Regions from separate parts of the Streptomyces sp. NPDC093261 genome, predicted to be linked through region 3. Evidence: riboswitches for the same ligand, from Rfam matches in the RefSeq annotation. Region 3 holds a riboswitch; each other region holds the start of a gene.
The links. A riboswitch is a leader RNA that binds a small molecule or an ion and turns the genes downstream of it on or off. The one in region 3 is predicted to bind thiamine pyrophosphate.
Positions count from the first base shown of each region.

Region 1: it holds a riboswitch for thiamine pyrophosphate, as region 3 does, so the genes downstream of both, ACIP94_RS32525 (thiamine ABC transporter substrate binding subunit) here and thiC (phosphomethylpyrimidine synthase ThiC) in region 3, are expected to answer to the same signal.
Region 2: it holds a riboswitch for thiamine pyrophosphate, as region 3 does, so the genes downstream of both, thiO (glycine oxidase ThiO) here and thiC (phosphomethylpyrimidine synthase ThiC) in region 3, are expected to answer to the same signal.

Region 1 is NZ_JBIVNO010000022.1:69,934-76,316, reverse strand. It holds gene ACIP94_RS32530 (ABC transporter permease) at 1-1,555, opposite strand, end outside; gene ACIP94_RS32525 (thiamine ABC transporter substrate binding subunit) at 1,531-2,610, opposite strand; TPP riboswitch at 2,696-2,801, opposite strand; gene rlmN (23S rRNA (adenine(2503)-C(2))-methyltransferase RlmN) at 2,824-3,930, opposite strand; gene ACIP94_RS32515 (phosphatidate cytidylyltransferase) at 4,109-5,233, opposite strand; gene frr (ribosome recycling factor) at 5,233-5,790, opposite strand; gene pyrH (UMP kinase) at 5,956-6,383, opposite strand, start outside.
Region 2 is NZ_JBIVNO010000001.1:363,730-370,112, forward strand. It holds gene ACIP94_RS01685 (hypothetical protein) at 1-21, opposite strand, end outside; gene metF (methylenetetrahydrofolate reductase [NAD(P)H]) at 78-1,001, opposite strand; gene thiE (thiamine phosphate synthase) at 1,182-1,832, opposite strand; gene ACIP94_RS01700 (Rv2175c family DNA-binding protein) at 1,942-2,307, opposite strand; gene ACIP94_RS01705 (NAD(P)/FAD-dependent oxidoreductase) at 2,457-3,683, opposite strand; TPP riboswitch at 3,903-4,014, shown strand; gene thiO (glycine oxidase ThiO) at 4,013-5,179, shown strand; gene thiS (sulfur carrier protein ThiS) at 5,176-5,376, shown strand; gene ACIP94_RS01720 (thiazole synthase) at 5,379-6,173, shown strand; gene pknB (Stk1 family PASTA domain-containing Ser/Thr kinase) at 6,298-6,383, shown strand, end outside.
Region 3 is NZ_JBIVNO010000003.1:517,859-524,241, reverse strand. It holds gene ACIP94_RS11475 (LacI family DNA-binding transcriptional regulator) at 1-132, shown strand, start outside; gene ACIP94_RS11470 (metallophosphoesterase) at 386-1,495, shown strand; gene ACIP94_RS11465 (hypothetical protein) at 1,689-2,561, shown strand; gene thiC (phosphomethylpyrimidine synthase ThiC) at 2,760-4,562, opposite strand; TPP riboswitch at 4,555-4,711, opposite strand; gene ACIP94_RS11455 (YibE/F family protein) at 4,750-6,219, shown strand; gene ACIP94_RS11450 (SsgA family sporulation/cell division regulator) at 6,325-6,383, opposite strand, start outside.

The sequences.
Region 1 (6,383 bases), on a different contig from region 3:
GTGCGAGCAGCCGCGCCACCGCGACGGGCAGCGTGGGGTTGTCGGGCCGGGCGATGAACACGGTCGCCCCGAACTCGCCCAGGGAGACGGCGAACGCGAACCCGGCCGCGATCAGCAGCGCCCGCCGCACGATCGGCAGGTCGACCTCCCGCCACACCCGCCAGGGCGAGGCCCCGAGCACGGTCGCCGCCTCCCGCAGCCGCTCGTCCACGGCGCGCAGCACGGGCAGCATGGTGCGTACGACGAAGGGGGCGCCCACCAGCGCCTGCGCGAGCGGCACCAGGATCCAGGAACCGCGCAGATCCAGCGGCGGCTTGTCCAGCGAGATCAGGAACCCGAAGCCGACGGTCACGGCGGACACGCCCAGCGGCAGCATCAGCAGCGCGTCGAGGCCCCTCACCAGGCGGCCGGCGTCCCGGCGGGCGAGGGCCGCGGCGGCGAGGGAGCCGATCAGCACGGCGATGACGGTGGCGGCGACGGCGTAGGCGAGCGAGTTGCCGATCGCGTTGATCGGCGCGACGAGGAAGGTCCCGTCGTCCGAGTGCGTCAGGGCCTCGTAGTACGCGAACCCGGGTGCGTCCAGCGACCGGCCGACGAGCACGGCGAGCGGCAGGACGAGCAGCACGGCGACGGTGGCGAGGACCGAGCCGAGCAGCGCCCACTGGCCCGCCCCGCGCGGCCTGCGCGCCGTGCGGGACGCATCCACCAGCCGTAGCGCGCTCTCCCGGCGGCGCACGCTCCAGGCGTGCACCCCGAGGATCGCGCCCACCGCCACGAACTGCACGATCGTCAGCACGGCGGCCGTGGACAGGTCGAAGATCTCCGAGGTCTGCCGGTAGATCTCCACCTCCAAAGTGGAGAAGGTGGGGCCGCCCAGGATCTGCACCACACCGAACGAGGTGAAGGTGAACAGGAAGACCATGAGGGCGGCGGCGGCCACGGCCGGACCGAGGGCGGGCAGCGTCACCGTCCGCCAGGCCGCGGCGCGGGAGGCGCCGAGCACCCGTGCGGCCTCCTCCTGGCGCGGGTCGAGCTGCGCCCACAGACCGCCGACCGTGCGAACGACGACCGCGTAGTTGAAGAAGACATGCGCGAGCAGGATCGCCCACACGGTCGTGTCGAGGCGGACGCCCCACAGGTCGTCGAGAAGCCCGCCGCGGCCGACGAGCGCCAGGAAGGCCGTGCCGACGACCACCGTGGGCAGTACGAACGGGACGGTGACGACCGCGCGGAGTACCTGCTTGCCGGGGAAGTCCAGACGGGCGAGGACATAGGCCCCGGGCATCGCCACCAGCAGTGTGAGAGCGGTGGAGGCGAGAGCCTGCCAGGTCGTGAACCACAGCACATGCCGGATGTCGGCCTGGGCGAGCACCTCCGTCAGGCGCCCGAGGCGCCACACCCCGTCGACGCGCAGACCGCGGGCGACGATCGCGGCGACGGGGTAGGCGAAGAAGACCCCGAAGAACACGACGGGCAGGGCCATCAGCCCGAAGCGCGCGGCCCCGCCCCGGTTCGCCCGGTTCCTCGGGGCTACTTCAGTACGAGCGACGTCCACGACCTGACCCACTGGTCACGGTTGGCGGCTATCTTCGCCGGGGCCATGGTCTCGGGGTCCTTGGCCGCGGGCCCGTACGCGGTGAACTCGGCGGGCACCCGCGCACCCTGCACGACCGGGTAGACGTACATGTTGAGCGGCATGTCCTCCTGGAACCTCCGGCTGATCAGGAAGTCGAGGAACGCCTTGGCGCCCTTGGGGTTGTGAGCGTTGCTCAGCAGACCCGCGAACTCGATCTGGCGGAAGCAGGTGCCCGTCGTGACGCCGGTCGGCGCGGTCGTGGGCCGCGGCTTGGCGTAGACGACCTCTGCGGGCGGGGAGGAGGCGTAGGAGACGACCAGCGGCCGGTCGCCTCCCGCCTTGCGGCCCGCGGCCGAACCGGAGAACTCCTGCTCGTATGCCTGCTCCCAGCCGTCGACCACCTTCACACCGTTGTCCTTGAGCCTCTTCCAGTAGTCCTGCCAGCGGTTGTCGCCGTACCGGGCGGCGGTGCCGAGCAGGAAGCCGAGGCCCGGGGAGGACGTGGCGGCGTTCTCGGTGACGAGGAGGTCTTTGTAGGCGGGCTTGGTGAGGTCGTCGAGGGAGGCAGGCGGGGCGAGCTTGTGGTCGGCGAAGTACTTCTTGTCGTAGTTGACGCAGATGTCGCCGTAGTCGATCGGGGTGACCCGGTGCCTGTCCTTGTCGAGTTGGTACTGCGCGCCGACCCGGTCGAGGCCCTTGGCCGCGTACGGCTGGAACAGGCCGTTGTCGAGCGCCCGGGACAGCAGGGTGTTGTCGACGCCGAAGAGCACGTCGCCCTGGGGGTTGTCCTTGGTGAGGATCGCCTTGTTGACGGCCTGGCCCGCGTCGCCGTCGGTGAGGACCTTGACGTGGTAGCCGGACTCCTTCTCGAACGCCGCGATGACGCTCTTGGAGGCGGCCCACGACTCGTGGCTGACGAGGGTCACGGTCCTGGGATCGCCGCCGCTCCCGCCGGCGGGGCCGGACGATCCGCACGCGGACAGCGTGACCAGGCCCAGCCCGACGGCGACGGCCGCGAACTGCCTGCCGGTGATGCTCACTGAATTCCTCCTGGAGGTGACCAGGAAGAGACGCGGCCCCGCCCGGGAGCCCCGAAGGGTCCCGGGCAGGGCGCAACAGCTCGAGTGAAGACCGAACTCCCTACCCAGAATGACCTGGGCGAGGTTCAGAGGGTCTGCGGGCTCTCCCGCACTCTCAGCGCTGTGGCGCTCCCCTGTCGGAATATGAAGATATGGACGGCCTTCAGACTACCGCTCGGTGGCGGCCAGCTGACCACACGCTCCGTCGATCTCCTGGCCCCGGGTATCCCGGATGGTCACCGGCACCCCATGGGCGGCGATCGCCTCGACGAACGCCTTCTCGTCCTCGGGACGTGACGCGGTCCACCGGGAACCCGGCGTCGGGTTGAGCGGGATCAGATTGACGTGCACGGGCCTGCCCTTGAGCAGCCGGCCGAGCCGGTCACCGCGCCACGCCTGGTCGTTGATGTCCCGGATCAGGGCGTACTCGATGGACAGCCGGCGCCCGGACTTCTCGACGTACTCGAACCCGGCGTCGAGGACCTCCCGCACCTTCCACCGCGTGTTGACGGGCACGAGGGTGTCGCGCAACTCGTCGTCCGGCGCGTGCAGGGAGATGGCGAGGCGGCACTTGAAGCCCTCGTCGGCGAAGCGGTGGATGGCCGGCACCAGCCCGACGGTCGACACGGTGATCCCGCGCTGCGAGAGCCCGAGGCCGTCCGGAGCGGGGTCGGTCAGGGCGCGGATGGCGCCGACGACGCGCTTGTAGTTGGCGAGGGGCTCGCCCATGCCCATGAAGACGATGTTGGACAGCCGCGCCGGTCCGCCGGGGATCTCGCCGTCGCGCAGCGCCCGCATGCCGTCCACGATCTGGTGCACGATCTCCGCGGTGGACAGGTTGCGGTCGAGGCCGGCCTGACCGGTGGCACAGAAGGGGCAGTTCATACCGCAGCCCGCCTGGGAGCTGATGCACATCGTGACCCGGTCCGGGTAGCGCATGAGCACGGACTCCACCAGCGTCCCGTCGAAGAGCCGCCACAACGTCTTGCGGGTGGTGTCCTGGTCGGTCGACAGATGCCGTACGACCGTCATCAGCTCCGGGAGCAGCACCTCCTGGAGCCGGGCGCGCGAGGAGGCGGGGATGTCGGTCCACTGCTCCGGGTCGTGCGAGAACCGCGCGAAGTAGTGCTGCGAGAGCTGCTTGGCGCGGAACGGCTTCTCACCGACCGCGGCGACCGCCTCCTTGCGCTCGGCGGGCGTGAGATCGGCAAGATGCCGCGGCGGGGTCTTGGCTCCGCGCGGCGCGACGAAAGTGAGTTCTCCGGGCTTGGGCATGGTCCTACCAGTGTCGCAGATCCATTCGTGTGGCCCGGGGGCCAAGCCCGGCGGGGAGGGGGCCGGCCGGGCAACGGTTAACGGCCGCGTGGGGGCCGAACGCCGAGGGGCCCGCCGTCCTGTGGACGACGGCCCCTCGGCGAGCGGACCGCTCGGCAGCGGCACGGGAAACGATCCCTCAGCCGCTCCCGACGAAAAGCACGAGCAGCAGCCAGACCACCGGAGCGGTCGGCAGCAGTGAGTCGAGCCGGTCCATGATGCCGCCGTGGCCCGGAAGCAGCGTGCCCATGTCCTTGATGCCCAGGTCACGCTTGATCATGGACTCGCCCAGGTCGCCCAGCGTGGCGCTGGCGGCGACCGCGAGACCCAGCAGCAGGCCCTGCCACCACGAGCCGTCGTGGATCAGATACTGCATGCACAGCGCGCCCGCGCCCATGGCGAAGGTCACCGCACCGACGAGGCCCTCGCGGGTCTTCCCGGGGCTGATGCGCGGAGCGAGCTTGTGGCTGCCGAACCGCCAGCCGACCGCGTAGGCGCCGGTGTCGCTGACGACCGTCAGCAGCAGGAAGGTCAGCACGCGCTGCGGGCCGTCGTCGGCCGTCAGCATCATGGCGACGAACGTCGCCAGAAACGGAACGTAGAACGCCGCGAAGACACCCGCCGTGACGTCCTTGAGATAGCCGTCCGGGGGTTCCGTCATACGCCAGAGCAGGACCGCGAGCGCGGTGAGTGCCATCGCCACCCAGGCGCCCTCAGTGCCCCGCACATACCCGGCCACGACCATCGCCGCACCGCCGACCGCGAGCGGCACGAGGGGCGCCTTGATGCCCTTGCGCTCCTCCAGCCGCTTCGTCAGCTCCCACAGGCCCACCACGACGGCGACCGCGACGACACCGACGAACACGGCCTTCACGATGAACAACGACACGACGATCACCACGCCGAGCCCGACGCCGACCCCTATGGCCGCGCCCAGGTCACGGCCCGCGCTCTTCTTCTGCGGTGCGGGCGCCGGCTGCTGGGCGTCGGGCATGGGCTCCGGATTCTGCGAGGCCGCCCAGTGGGACGGCGCCTGCGGCTGGTCGTCGCGGAACAAGGGGCCGCTCAGCCGAGCGGCCCCCCGGTCGTCATCCTGGTCTCCGCCTTGGGCGGGCACCTCGGGCACGATGGGCACAGGGCGAGTCTGCTGGGCGTCATGCGCATCGTACGCGGGACCCGCCGGACCGGTCCGCTGGGCCGATCCGGCGTCGCTGGGCCCCCGGTACCCGGCCTGTGGCGGCGCCCCCCAGGAAGAGTCGTTCATCAGACCTCGAGGAGCTCCGCTTCCTTGTGCTTGAGCAGCTCGTCCACCTGCGCGACGTACTTCGCGGTGGTGTCGTCGAGCTCCTTCTCCGCACGGCGGCCCTCGTCCTCGCCGACCTCGCCGTCCTTGACGAGCTTGTCGATGGCGTCCTTGGCCTTGCGGCGCACGGAGCGGATCGCGACCTTGGCGTCCTCGCCCTTGCCCTTGGCGACCTTGATGTACTCGCGGCGCCGCTCCTCGGTGAGCTCGGGGAACACCACGCGGATGATGTTGCCGTCATTGCTCGGGTTGACGCCCAGGTCGGAGTCGCGGATCGCCTGCTCGATGTTGCGCAGCGCGCTCTTGTCGAACGGCGTCACCACGGCCATGCGCGGCTCCGGCACCGAGAACGAGGCCAGCTGGTTGATCGGCGTCGGTGCGCCGTAGTAGTCGGCCACGATCTTGTTGAACATCGCCGGGTGCGCACGACCGGTGCGGATCGCGGCGAAGTCCTCCTTGGCGACCACGACGGCCTTCTCCATCTTCTCCTCGGCCTCGAGGAGGGTCTCTTCGATCACCACTTGCTCCTGCGTGTCTTGAGTAGGCCCGGCAGCTGTCACTCGTCGGTCCGCGGCCGGCTGCGTCGCGTCTTCTTCCTGCACGGTTCCGGACCGGCAGGTCATTGTCCATCCCCCGGTCAGGGCCCGCCGCCCGGACGGAACCCCCGACCGGTCGGCGTCCGGTCAGCCCCGGCTGCCTTGCTCCCCCACGAGTGTGCCGATCTTCTCACCCTTCACGGCCCGTGCGATATTGCCCTCCGCCAGCAGCTCGAAGACAAGGATGGGCAGCTTGTTGTCCCGGCACAGCGTGATGGCGGTCATGTCGGCGACCTTGAGGTCACGGGTGATGACCTCGCCGTAGCTGAGCGAGTCGAACTTGACGGCCTCGGGGTTGGTCTTCGGGTCGGAGTCGTAGACCCCGTCCACGCCGTTCTTGCCCATGAGCAGGGCCTCGGCGTCGATCTCCAGGGCGCGCTGGGCGGCGGTCGTGTCGGTCGAGAAGTACGGCATGCCCATTCCGGCGCCGAAGATGACCACGCGGCCCTTCTCCAGATGGCGCACGGCACGCAGCGGGATGTACGGCTCGGCGACCTGGCCCATGGTGATCGCGG
Region 2 (6,383 bases), on a different contig from region 3:
GTAGAGGACCGTCCAGCCCATGTACGCCCCTCTCACAGTGGCCGCTACGCAGTCTGTCGTAGATCGGTACGACCGGTCTAGGTCTGCTGCGGATGGTGCAGGCCCAGATTTTCGTAGATTTCCAGCGTCGCCGTGGAGTTGTTGAGTGTAATGAAGTGCAGTCCGGGGACTCCCTCGGCCAGCAGCCTCGCGCAGAACTCCGTGGCGAACTCGATGCCAATCGAGCGTACAGCCGCCGGATCCTCTTTCGCTGTGAGGATCCGCTCTTTCAGGGCGACGGGGAGGGTGGCGTTGCTGAGCTGCGGCAGCCGCTCCAGCATCCGCACGCTGGTGACCGGCATGACCTCGGGGATGACCGGGGTCGGGCAGCCGGCCGCGGCGACCCGGTCGCGCAGCCGCAGATACGACTCCGGCTGGAAGAACATCTGGGTGATCGCGTAGTCGGCCCCGGCCCGGCACTTGTCGACGAAGTGCGAGACGTCCGTGTCCCAGTCGCTGGAACGCGGGTGCATCTCGGGGAAGGCGGCGACACCCACGCAGAAGTCGCCCGCCTCCTTGATGAGCCGGACCAGTTCGGCCGCGTAGGCCAGGCCCTTGGGGTGCGGGACCCACTCGCCCATCGGGTCGCCGGGCGGATCGCCGCGCACGGCGAGCATGTTGCGGATCCCGGCGTCCGCGTACTGGCCGATGATGTTGCGCAGCTCCGCGACGGAGTGGTTGACCGCGGTGAGGTGGGCGACCGGGGTCAGCGTCGTGTCCACGACGATCTGCTCGGTCTCCTTCACCGTGCCCGCGCGAGTCGAGCCGCCCGCGCCGTAGGTCACGGAGACGAAGTCCGGGGCGACCGCCTCCACCCTCCGCAGCGCGCTCCACAGGTTCCGCTCCCCCTTGGGGGTCTTCGGCGCCGAGAACTCGAACGAGTACGTCGTCTTGCCGGTGGCGAGGATGTCGCGCACCGTACGGGCGCGATCTGTCCTCGTGGATGCGGTTCCGAGGGCCATAGTCGCAGGTTAGCCAGGGGAAGGCGGTCCCCCAACCGGGCGACGGAGATTTGCCTGAATTGTCGCGCTGTTGTCCACCAGTCGGACACCGTCACCCGATCGGGGCGACGAGCCGGCCGTAGCGCGCCGTCCGCAGCCGCCTACGCCGCCCGCGGGCGCTCCACGTGACGCGTAGCCGCCCTACGCCGTCCGCAGCCGCTTGGCCAACTCCGCCGCCGCCGCACCCGGGTCGTCGGCCTCCGTGATCGCACGGACCACGACCACCCGGCGGGCACCGGCCTCCAGCACCTGGTCCAGATTGCCGAGGTCGATGCCCCCGATGGCGAACCACGGCCGGTCGGTGCCCAGCGCGGCGGTGTGCCGGACCAGGTCGAGGCCGGGGGCGGGGCGACCGGGCTTGGTGGGGGTGGGCCAGCAGGGGCCTGTGCAGAAGTAGTCCACTCCGTCCTGGACGGCGGCGGACTCGGCCTCCGCCACGGAGTGCGTTGAGCGGCCTATGAGGACATCGTCGCCGAGGATGGCGCGGGCGGCGGGGACGGGGAGGTCGCCCTGGCCGAGGTGCAGGACGTCCGAGGCGGCCGCGTGGGCCACGTCCGCCCGGTCGTTCACCGCCAGCAGCCTGCCGTGGCGGGCGCAGGCGTCGGCGAAGACCTTCAGGTACTCCAGTTCCTCGGCCGCCTCCATGCCCTTGTCGCGCAGCTGCACGATGTCCACGCCGCCGGCCAGGACCGCGTCGAGGAACTCGGCGAGGTCACCCTGGCGTGCGCGGGCGTCCGTGCACAGATAGACGCGGGCGTCGGCGAGCCGGGCGGAGCGGGCGATGTCGGGCACGGTGGGTTCCCCGGGGTCGGTGGCGTACGGGCCGCGGCGGGCACGGTCGGACTCGGGCCGGGGTCCGTGGACCCGCGGCCCGTACGCCGGACGGTTGTTCTCGGTCGGATCAGACGGCGAGCGCCTGCGCGCGGCGCTTCACCTCCGTGCCGCGATTCTCCCTGAGGGCCTGCGCGGGGGTGCCGGGCAGGGTCGGGTCGGAGGTGAACAGCCACTCGATCATCTCTTCGACCGTGAAGCCGTCGTCCCGCAGCAGGGTCAGGGTCCCGGACAGGCCCTTGACAACCTTGTCCCCGTCGATGAAGGCGGCGGGGACGTGCAGTGCGCGGTTCTCGCCACGGCGTACGGCGATGAGCTGGCCCTCCTTGACCAGCTGCCGCACGCGGGTCACCTCGACGCCGAGTGCTTCGGCGATGTCGGGGACGGTGAGCCAGGCGGGGACGAGAGCATCGATCTTTGCGTCAATCTCGGTCACGGGATCAAGCGTGCCATCCCGGACTGACAGTCGGAAGCGGGGCACCTCCGGCGGAGTGCCGGTTGCCTCCGGCGGTGGACACGGGGGACCCCGGGCGTCCCGCGAACGGGGGGATGCGCGGGCCCGGACGGACCACCCGGTCCGTGCCCCTACGCCGACGCCTCCTTCAGCGGGCGCGAGGGGTCCGCCAGCAGGTCGGCGTCCATCGGGGTGCCCGATTCGATCAGGCGGCGGCCCTGCGCCAGGTCCCGGGGCCGGCCCACCGCCAGCAGGCCCACCAGGCGGCCCGAGCGCAGCCAGCACACCGCCCAGGCGGCGCCCTGCGGGTTCCCGCGCCAGACGGTGGTGTCGGCCGAGGCGTGGTGGCCGACGTACTGCACGAAGCGGCCGAACTGCTCCGACCAGAAGTACGGCACGGGGTCGTACGCCATCGGCGTCTCCCCGATGATGTTCGCGGCCACCGTGCGCGGGCCCTGGAGGGCGTTGTCCCAGTGGTGAACCAGCAGGCGCTGCTCATACCGCCCCGAGGGGAAGGACGCGCAGTCCCCGACCGCGTACACGTCCGGCACCGACGTGCGCAGATGCTCGTCGGCGAGCACTTCCCCGTGCGCCCCCAGCTCGATGCCCGAGCCGGCGAGCCACGCGGTGGCCGGGCGCGCTCCGATGCCCACGACCACCGCGCCCGCGGGCACCCGGGACCCGTCGTCGAGCACCACGGCCCCCGGCTCGATGCGGTCCACACGCGCGTGGGTGATCAGTTCGGCCCCGCTGTCCGCGTACCAGGCCGCCATCGGCGCGGCGACCTCCGCGGGCAGCGCGCCCGCGAGCGGCCGGTCCGCGGCCTCCACCACGGTCACCGCACAGCCCGCCTCGCGCGCCGCGGTGGCGAACTCGGCGCCGATCCAGCCCGCGCCCACCACCACGATGTCGTGCTGGTCGGCGAGGACCGGCCGCAGCCGCTCGGCATCGTCCAGCGTGCGCAGCAGATGCACCCCGGGGACGCCTTCCGCGCCCGGGAGCTGGATCGGTTCCGCTCCGGTGGCGAGCACGAGCACGTCGTACGGGACGGGGCCCTCGACGGTGTCCAGCTCATGGTCGCCGGGGCGCAGCCCGATCACCTCGCAGCCCAGCCGCAGCTCGATGCCCAGGGCCTGGAAGTCGACGTCGAAGGCGGAGCCCTCGGCTTTGCCGAGCAGCACGGCCTTGGACAGCGGCGGCCTGTCGTAGGGCTGGTGCGGCTCCGCCCCGATCAGCGTCACCCCGCCGGTGAACCCCTGTTCGCGCAACGCGACCGCGGTCTGCACCCCGGCCATGCCCGCACCCACGACGACGACGCGCCGTGCCGAATCGCCCCGTTCCTGCGTCTGCTCGCTCACCTGATCACCCTAGCCAACTGACAATGTGTCAGTCAGCGGGCATGCTGAGTGACCTGCTGCACAGCACTCGTCCCGCTGCCTGCCGCGACCTGCCCCAACCGTGTCCGCCGGGAACCGGGGCGGTCCTCCCTGCGCCTACCCGCCGCGGCACGTCACAACCTCGACCCCCGGGAGGCTCCCTTACCGGCGCGGACGGGCACGGACTAGGGTGGCCCCCGTACAAGCACTCGCGGGAGCCCGGACGCACCGGGCTGAGAGGGAGGCTGGCGGCCTCCGACCGTACGAACCTGATCCGGATCATGCCGGCGAAGGGAGGGGGCTGACCGCCCATGTCGCCCATGCGTACCTCGGACGTCCTCGTCGTCGGGGGCGGGATCATCGGACTCGTCACGGCCTGGCGTGCCGCGCAGCGCGGGCTCGCCACGACCGTGGTCGATCCCGCCCCGGGCGGCGGCGCCGCCCAGGTGGCCGCGGGGATGCTCGCCGCCGTCACCGAACTGCACTACGGCGAGCAGACGCTGCTCGCGCTCAATCTGGAGTCGGCACGGCGCTACCCGGACTTCGCCGCCGAGCTGACCGAGGCCACCGGCCGGGATCTCGGATACCGCCGGTGCGGCACGCTCGCCGTCGCCCTGGACGCCGACGACCGCGCCCATCTGCGGGACCTGCATGCCCTGCAGCAGCGCTCCGGCCTTGCGTCGGAATGGCTGAGCGGACGCGAGTGCCGGCGCCTGGAGCCGATGCTCGCCCCCGGGGTGCGCGGCGGCCTCAAGGTCGACGGCGACCACCAGATCGACCCGCGACGGCTGGTCGCGGCCCTGGTCACGGCGTGTGAACGGGCCGGGGTCGCCTTCCACCGAAGCTGGGCCGAGCGGCTGACGGTGGTGCGGGAGCGGGCCGCCGGAGTCCGGACCGCCGACGGCACCGACCTCCCCGCGGAACAGGTCGTACTCGCGGCGGGCAGTCTCAGCGGGCAGCTCGCGGGGGTGCCCGACGAGGTGCTGCCGCCCGTACGCCCCGTGAAGGGGCAGGTGGTGCGGCTGACCGTGCCGAAGCGGTACGCCCCGTTCCTGAACCGCACCGTGCGCGCTGTCGTCCGCGGCGGCCACGTCTACCTGGTGCCCCGCGAGAACGGCGAGCTGGTGGTCGGCGCCACCAGCGAGGAGCTGGGCTGGGACACGACGGTCACCGCGGGAGGGGTGTACGAGCTGCTGCGCGACGCGCACGAGCTGGTCCCCGGCATCACGGAGCTGCCGCTCACCGAGACCCGGGCCGGACTGCGCCCGGGCTCCCCGGACAACGCGCCGCTGCTCGGACCGACCGAGCTGGACGGCCTGCTGCTGGCCACCGGGCACTACCGCAACGGCGTCCTGCTCACCCCGGTGACCGGCGATGTCATGGCTCATGTCCTGACCACGGGCGACCTCCCGGACGAGGCACGGCCCTTCACCCCCCGGCGGTTCGCCGCCACCGCGCTCACGGAGCAGCCCGCATGAACATCTGTGTCAACGGAGAGTCCCGCCAGTTCGCTCCCGGCACGGCACTCGACGCCGTCGTACGGGTCCTGACCGCGGCCCCCTCGGGTGTGGCCGCCGCCCTCAACGAAACCGTCGTCCCGCGTACGCAGTGGCCGTCGACACCGCTCCGGGAGGGCGATCGCGTCGAGGTCCTCACCGCCGTCCAAGGAGGCTGATCATGGCCGACGATCCCTTCGTCCTCGGTGGCACGACGTTCTCGTCCCGGCTGATCATGGGGACCGGCGGCGCGCCGAGCCTCGAGGTCATGGAGCGGGCGCTGGTGGCGTCCGGCACGGAGCTGACGACGGTCGCGATGCGCCGCGTCGACGCCTCGGTGCACGGCTCGGTGCTGTCCGTGCTCGACCGGCTCGGGATCCGGGTGCTGCCCAACACGGCGGGCTGCTTCACCGCGGGTGAGGCGGTGCTCACCGCGCGTCTCGCGCGCGAGGCTCTCGGCACGGATCTGGTGAAGCTGGAGGTCATCGCCGACGAGCGCACCCTGCTGCCCGACCCGATCGAGCTGCTGGACGCGGCCGAGACCCTGGTCGACGACGGTTTCACGGTACTGCCGTACACGAACGACGACCCGGTCCTCGCCCGGAAGCTGGAGGACGTCGGCTGCGCCGCGATCATGCCGCTCGGCTCGCCGATCGGCTCCGGGCTCGGCATCCGCAATCCGCACAACTTCCAGCTGATCGTGGAGCACGCGCGCGTGCCGGTGATCCTGGACGCGGGCGCGGGCACGGCCTCGGACGTGGCCCTGGCGATGGAACTGGGGTGCGCGGGCGTGATGCTCGCCTCGGCGGTCACCCGCGCGCAGGAGCCGGTCCTGATGGCGGAGGCGATGCGGCACGCGGTGGAGGCGGGCCGGCTGGCCCGGCGGGCGGGGCGCATCCCGCGCCGGCACTTCGCGGAGCCGTCGTCGCCGACGGAGGGCATGGCGCGCCTGGACCCGGAGCGGCCCGCCTTCTGAGGGCGGGCACGGCCGTCCGCCGGGCGGGGGCCGAGTGCGGCGTGCGTCACAGCTCGGCTGCAGTCATACCCCCCGGCAGCGGCAAACGAGGGGACCGACCGTGGTCCCTCGTAGACTCACCTGCGTGGATACGACCCTTCAGGACCCTCTCGTCGGGCAGGTGCTCGACGGCCGCTATCGCGTCGACGCGCGGATCGCGATCGGCGGGAT
Region 3 (6,383 bases):
GCCATCGAGGGCATCGAGTCGGACCAGCCGGTCGAGCAGGTCATACCGACGGAGCTGATCGTGCGCACCTCGTCCCAGCGCCGGCCGCCCCGGACCACGGTCAGCCCGCCCCGGTCGCCCGAGCAGGGGTAAGCCGTCGGTATGCCACGGGTGACGGACCGCCCACGGGCGGGTGACGCACACGTCACCCACAGGCGGGAGACGTACCTGGTCGCAGCAGGGAAAAGCCCCGCCCATTCAGGGCGAAAGCCGCGGGGAGCCGGGGTCCTTCCCCGATTCACCACCCCTGGGTCATCACATGGCGCGATCCGCATTCCTATGATGGGCCCACGACACCCGCGGACCGCTGCGACCAGGCAGTCCGATGCGGTGCAGATGCGGCGCGATGGTGGAGGGGTCGATGACTCAGGGGGCCGGTCAGGGACCCGAGGCGGAGCGAGCGGCGACGTTGCGCGACTTCCGGGTGCCCGCGTACGTCCACGAGACCGGTCCGTACACACAGAGCACGCCCCCCGATGAGGTCACCGGACCCGTCACACCGCCCGAGGCATACCCGCCCGGCTACTCCGACGCGTACACGCCCACCGAGCGTGACCTCCCGGTCATCACCCCCGACGACACGCTCCAGGTGAGCGCCGACCCGGCGGACGGGCCCGCCCCGCACCCCGCCGAAGGGCCCGGACCGCTGTTCGTGGTCGGGGACGTCCACGGCTATCTCGACCAGCTCGTGGCGGCTCTCCAGGAGAAGGGGCTCATCGACGCCCAGGGCCAGTGGTGCGCGGGCACGGCGCGGCTGTGGTTCCTCGGGGACTTCACCGACCGCGGTCCCGACGGCATCGGGGTGATCGACCTGGTGATGCGGCTGTCCGCGGAGGCGGCCGCGGCCGGTGGCTACTGCAAGGCACTCATGGGCAACCACGAGCTGCTGCTGCTCGGCGCCAAGCGGTTCGGCGACACGCCCGTCAACTCGGGCGCGGGCACCGCGACCTTCCAGGCGGCCTGGCTGCTCAACGGCGGCCAGAAGACGGACATGGACCGCCTCCAGGACCACCACCTCCAGTGGATGGCCCGTCTCGACGCGGTGGAGGAGGTCGACGGGCACCTGCTGGTCCACTCGGACACCACCGCCTACCTCGACTACGGCGACTCCATCGAAGCGGTCAACGACACCATCCGCGAGACGCTCACGCGCAATGACGCGGACGAGGTGTGGGATCTCTTCCGGAAGTTCACCAAGCGCTTCTCCTTTCGGGACGAGGGCGGCGCCGACGCCGTGCGGTCCCTGCTGGAGACCTACGGCGGCAGGCGGATCGTCCACGGCCACAGCCCCATCCCGTATCTGCTCGGCGAGGTCGGCTCGGAGGACGGCGACGACGACGCGGGTCCGGTCGTCGAAGGTCCCCATGTCTACGCGGAGGGGTTGGCGATCGCGATGGACGGCGGCGTGACCATGGCCGGAAAGCTGCTGGTCCAGCAACTGCCCCTGGATAGCTGAGCGTTCGGCGGGCAGGCATTCCCCGACGGGGGCCGTCCGAGGAGTGCCCGGGCCGTGGGGCAATTTCCGGAAACCCCCTGTCACCGTGTGCCGTCGCCGCTCTACCATCGGCTTATCCGTAGCAGGCTCCCCTCCGTTTCTGCCCGACGGCTCGTCAGCATGCCGAGCCACCAGCCCTACGGAGCATCGGGGGATGCACATGAACAGCGTTCCGCGGCACCTGCTGAGCGAGGACCGCCAGGACTACGAGCGGATCCTCGGTGAGGCGCTGCGCTCCGCACCACAGCACCCGGATCCGGCCGCTGTCGGACAGCGGCTGAACTCCGAACAGCTGCGCACCATGGCGCTGAACGCCACCGCCCTCATCACCGCGGCGGCAGCCGCCGAATACCAGCACTATGTGAAGGTGCGGGAGGAGCTGCGCCGTCCGGCGCCGGCCGCCCCGCCCGTCCAGGAAAACACCGACGACGGCGACTCCACGGAACCGGAGGCGGACGGCCAGGGGCTCGCCGCCGCAGTGGGGGAGGCCGCGGCGAGCGCCGGAGCCGGTGCCGTGGTCGCGGTTCTCGCCCCCTTCCTCGCCGGTGCCGCGGCGGCGATCTTCCTGCTCGTGGGCTACATCCTCAAGATGGTCAACCCCGACCAGGCGTTCGCCCGGACCCTCCTGACCACCGGGTGGGTCTTCGGCGCGGTGACCGCGGCGGCGATCCTGGTCGCCGCGACCGGTCTGCTGCTCACCGCCCTGCGCAACAGCTCATCGGCCCAGAACGCGGAAGCCCAGAGCAAGTTGATCACGGAGGTGACCCGGGCACGGGAGGCCTGGCACGAGGCCCTGCTGGAGCGCGGCATCCTGCCGTTCCTCCGCGAGGCCCTCGCCGAACCGGGCACGGCCGCGATGAACCGGAAGGCACCCGAACCGACCCCCAGCCGCATCCCGCACCTCGGCTACGACCGCCCAGGCTTCAGCAGCCCCGACAGCGGTCCTGCCGCCGGCCCGCGCCCCACCTTCAGCAGCCCGGACTTCACCAGCCCGGACTTCGGGGGCCCGGACCACCAGCCGGAGTAACGGACTCGGCCGGCAGCCCGCCGGCCGAGTCGATCAGCAGCGGCGACGCGGCCGCCTCCGAGCCCTCACCCGGAGCGGACACGCTCCGAACCACCCCCGTCGTAGCCCGGCCCGCCTCTCACCAAGGAGCGCGGGCCGGAACCTCCGCCTGGGCCCGCCCCGGCACCGGGCCGTGCGGGCTCAGGACGCCCGGGAAGGTCACTCCGCGATCGGCAGATACACCCGGTTCCCGCCCGCCGCGAACTCCTTCGACTTCTGGAGCATCCCCTCGGCGACCTCCTGCGCCGTCGCCCCCTCAGTCACCGCACCGCCGAACCGCTCCGCGATGTCCTGGCTGATCTTCATGGAGCAGAACTTCGGACCGCACATCGAGCAGAAGTGGGCCGTCTTGGCGGGCTCTGCGGGGAGGGTCTCGTCGTGGAAGTCGCGAGCCGTGTCCGGATCGAGGGCCAGGTTGAACTGGTCCTCCCAGCGGAACTCGAAGCGCGCGTCCGACAGCGCGTCGTCCCACTCCTGCGCGCCCGGGTGCCCCTTGGCGAGATCGGCCGCGTGGGCGGCGATCTTGTAGGTGATGACGCCGGTCTTGACGTCGTCACGGTTGGGTAGGCCCAGGTGCTCCTTGGGTGTGACGTAGCAGAGCATGGCCGTGCCCCACCAGGCGATCATGGCGGCACCGATGCCGGAGGTGATGTGGTCGTAGGCCGGCGCGACGTCCGTGGTCAGCGGACCGAGCGTATAGAACGGAGCCTCATCGCAGATCTCCTGCTGCAGATCGATGTTCTCCTTGATCTTGTGCATCGGGACGTGTCCCGGGCCCTCGATCATCGTCTGTACGTGGAAACGCCTGGCGACACGGCCGAGTTCCCCGAGGGTGCGCAGTTCCGCGAACTGCGCCTCGTCGTTGGCGTCCGCGATCGAACCGGGCCGCAGACCGTCGCCCAGCGAGTAGGTGACGTCATAGGCCGCGAGGATCTCGCAGAGTTCCTCGAAGTTCTCGTACAGGAACGACTCCTTGTGGTGGGCGAGGCACCACGCCGCCATGATCGAACCGCCGCGCGAGACGATGCCGGTCTTGCGGCTCGCCGTCAGCGGTACATACGCCAGGCGCACGCCCGCGTGGACCGTCATGTAGTCCACACCCTGTTCGGCCTGCTCGATGACCGTGTCCTTGTAGATCTCCCAGGTCAGTTCCTCGGCCTTGCCGTCGACCTTCTCGAGCGCCTGATAGAGCGGCACCGTGCCGATCGGTACGGGGGAGTTGCGCAACACCCACTCACGGGTGGTGTGGATATTGCGGCCGGTGGACAGGTCCATGACCGTGTCGGCGCCCCAGCGGGTCGCCCAGGTCATCTTCTCGACCTCCTCCTCGATGGAGGAGGTGACCGCGGAGTTGCCGATATTGGCGTTGACCTTCACCAGGAACCGCTTGCCGATGATCATCGGCTCGATCTCCGGGTGGTTGACGTTGGCCGGCAGCACCGCGCGGCCCGCCGCGATCTCCTCCCGGACGACCTCGGGCGACACGTTCTCCCGGAGAGCCACGAACTCCATCTCCGGCGTGACCTCCCCGCGGCGCGCGTAGGCGAGCTGCGTCACCGCGCTGCCCTCACGCCCGCGGCGCGGCTGACGCGGGCGCCCCGGGAACACCGCGTCGAGATTGCGCAGGCCGCCGCGCGGCGAGGTGTGCCTGATCCCGTCGTCCTCGGGACGGACGGGGCGGCCCGCGTACTCCTCGGTGTCGCCGCGGGCGATGATCCAGTTCTCCCGCAGCGGCGCAAGTCCCCGGCGGACGTCGGTCTCGGCGACTGGATCGGTGTACGGGCCGGAGGTGTCGTACAGGCTGACCGACTGCCCGTTGGTGAGATGCACTTGACGAACGGGCACCCGCAGATCGGGGCGCGAGCCTTCGATATACGCCTTGTGCCAGCCGATGGACTTCCCGGCCTCCTGAGGCTCTTCCCCTTGAGCGGAGGCAGGCGTGCGTACGTCCTTGACGGTCATAAGACCTACTCCCTACGCCGGCATTACCCGGTAACAGGTTCAGCGGTCGGCGCAGCCGTCTCCGCTCGCTGATGTTCCACGTGAAACATCGCGTCTGCGGAGGTCAGCGCCCTCTCAGCCCGGTGCTCCGAGCTCCCGCGCGTGCAAAAGTCCCTTCACGCTAGCGTCTAATTAGGCGGGCTGAACAGTGGGCCTCACCCGTTCTTGCGATGATCGGGCGGTGCCCCCTACACAGCATCACCCCTCGCACCCACCGTCCGAGCCGCCACACCACCATGGCCCGGGCGACAAACAGAGCCCCGGAGACGGCCATGGCCATGGGCCCGGCGCCGGCCACGGCGATGGGTCCGTAGGTGGACACGGCCACTCCCACAGTCACAGCCACGGCCCCGCGGCCCCCGTGTCACGCCATCTGCGCAGGGTCATCGCCGCGATCCTCATCCCGTTCACCGCGGCGGTCATCGTCGGTCTCGTGGTGCTGTGGCCCGGGGGTGTTCCCTCGCACAAGCGCTCCGGCGTCGGCTTCGACCGGCAGACCCAGCAGGCCACGGTCACCAGGGTCGTGGCGGTGGACTGCAAGTCCGTGAACGCCTCGGGTGGGGGTCCGGTCGGCGACACCTCCCTCACCGGCGACTCATCGACCCCGCAGACGGCGGCCGGCACCTGCAAGAAGGCGACCGTCCGTGTCGACACGGGCAAGGACACGGGCCGTACGTTCACGGAGATCGTCCAGCCGGACCAGTCACGGCAGTTGCACGAGGGCGAGAAGGTCGTGGCCGCGTACGAGCCCTCCGCGCCCAAGGATCTCCAGTACTCCGTGACCGATGTGGACCGCAAGTTCCCCATGGCCCTGCTCGCCGGCATCTTCGCCGTGGCGGTGGTGGTCGTGGGCCGGATGCGCGGCGTCATGGCCCTCGTCGCGCTGGCCGTCAGCTTCCTGCTGCTCAGCCTCTTCATCCTGCCCGCGATCCTCCAGGGCTCGAATCCTCTGCTCGTGGCCGTGGTCGGGTCGAGCGCCATCATGCTGATCGCCCTCTATATGTGCCACGGCCTCTCGGCCCGCACCTCCGTGGCGGTACTGGGCACGCTCGTCTCCCTGTCGCTGATCGGCCTCCTCGGCTCGAAGTTCATCGGCTGGGCCGCGCTGACCGGCAACACGGACGACAACACCGGACTGATCCACGGTCTGTACCCGCACATCGACATGAGCGGTCTGCTGCTCGCCGGGGTCATCATCGGTTCCCTCGGCGTCCTCGACGACGTGACCGTCACCCAGACGTCCGCGGTCTGGGAGCTGCACGAGGCCAACCCCTCGATGGGCTGGCGCGGTCTGTACCGTGCGGGCATCCGCATCGGCCGCGACCACATCGCCTCGGTCGTCAACACGCTCGTTCTGGCGTACGCGGGCGCGGCCCTGCCCCTGCTCCTGCTGTTCTCGATCGCGCAGAGCAGCGTGGTCTCGGTCGCGGGCAGCGAGCTGGTCGCAGAGGAGATCGTGCGTACGCTGGTCGGCTCGATCGGGCTGGTCGCCTCGGTGCCGGTGACGACGGTCCTGGCGGCCGCCGTCGTTTCGGCGGACCGCCGCTCGAGCACGGCCGACGCCGCCCCGGCTCCCGTCCCGGCCCGCGGGGGGAGGGGGCGCCGCCGCAAGCACTGAGACTTCCCGGAGAACCTCCGCAGAAGCGTTACGGCATCTCACCGCGCCGGTACCGTCCGCGAGGAACCGTCACGGCGTGAGGAACCGTTACGGCGCCGTGCGGTCTCAGCCCGCGCTCTGTTCCTCCGCCAGGATCCGGTCCAGCGCCTCGTCCAGATGGGCGT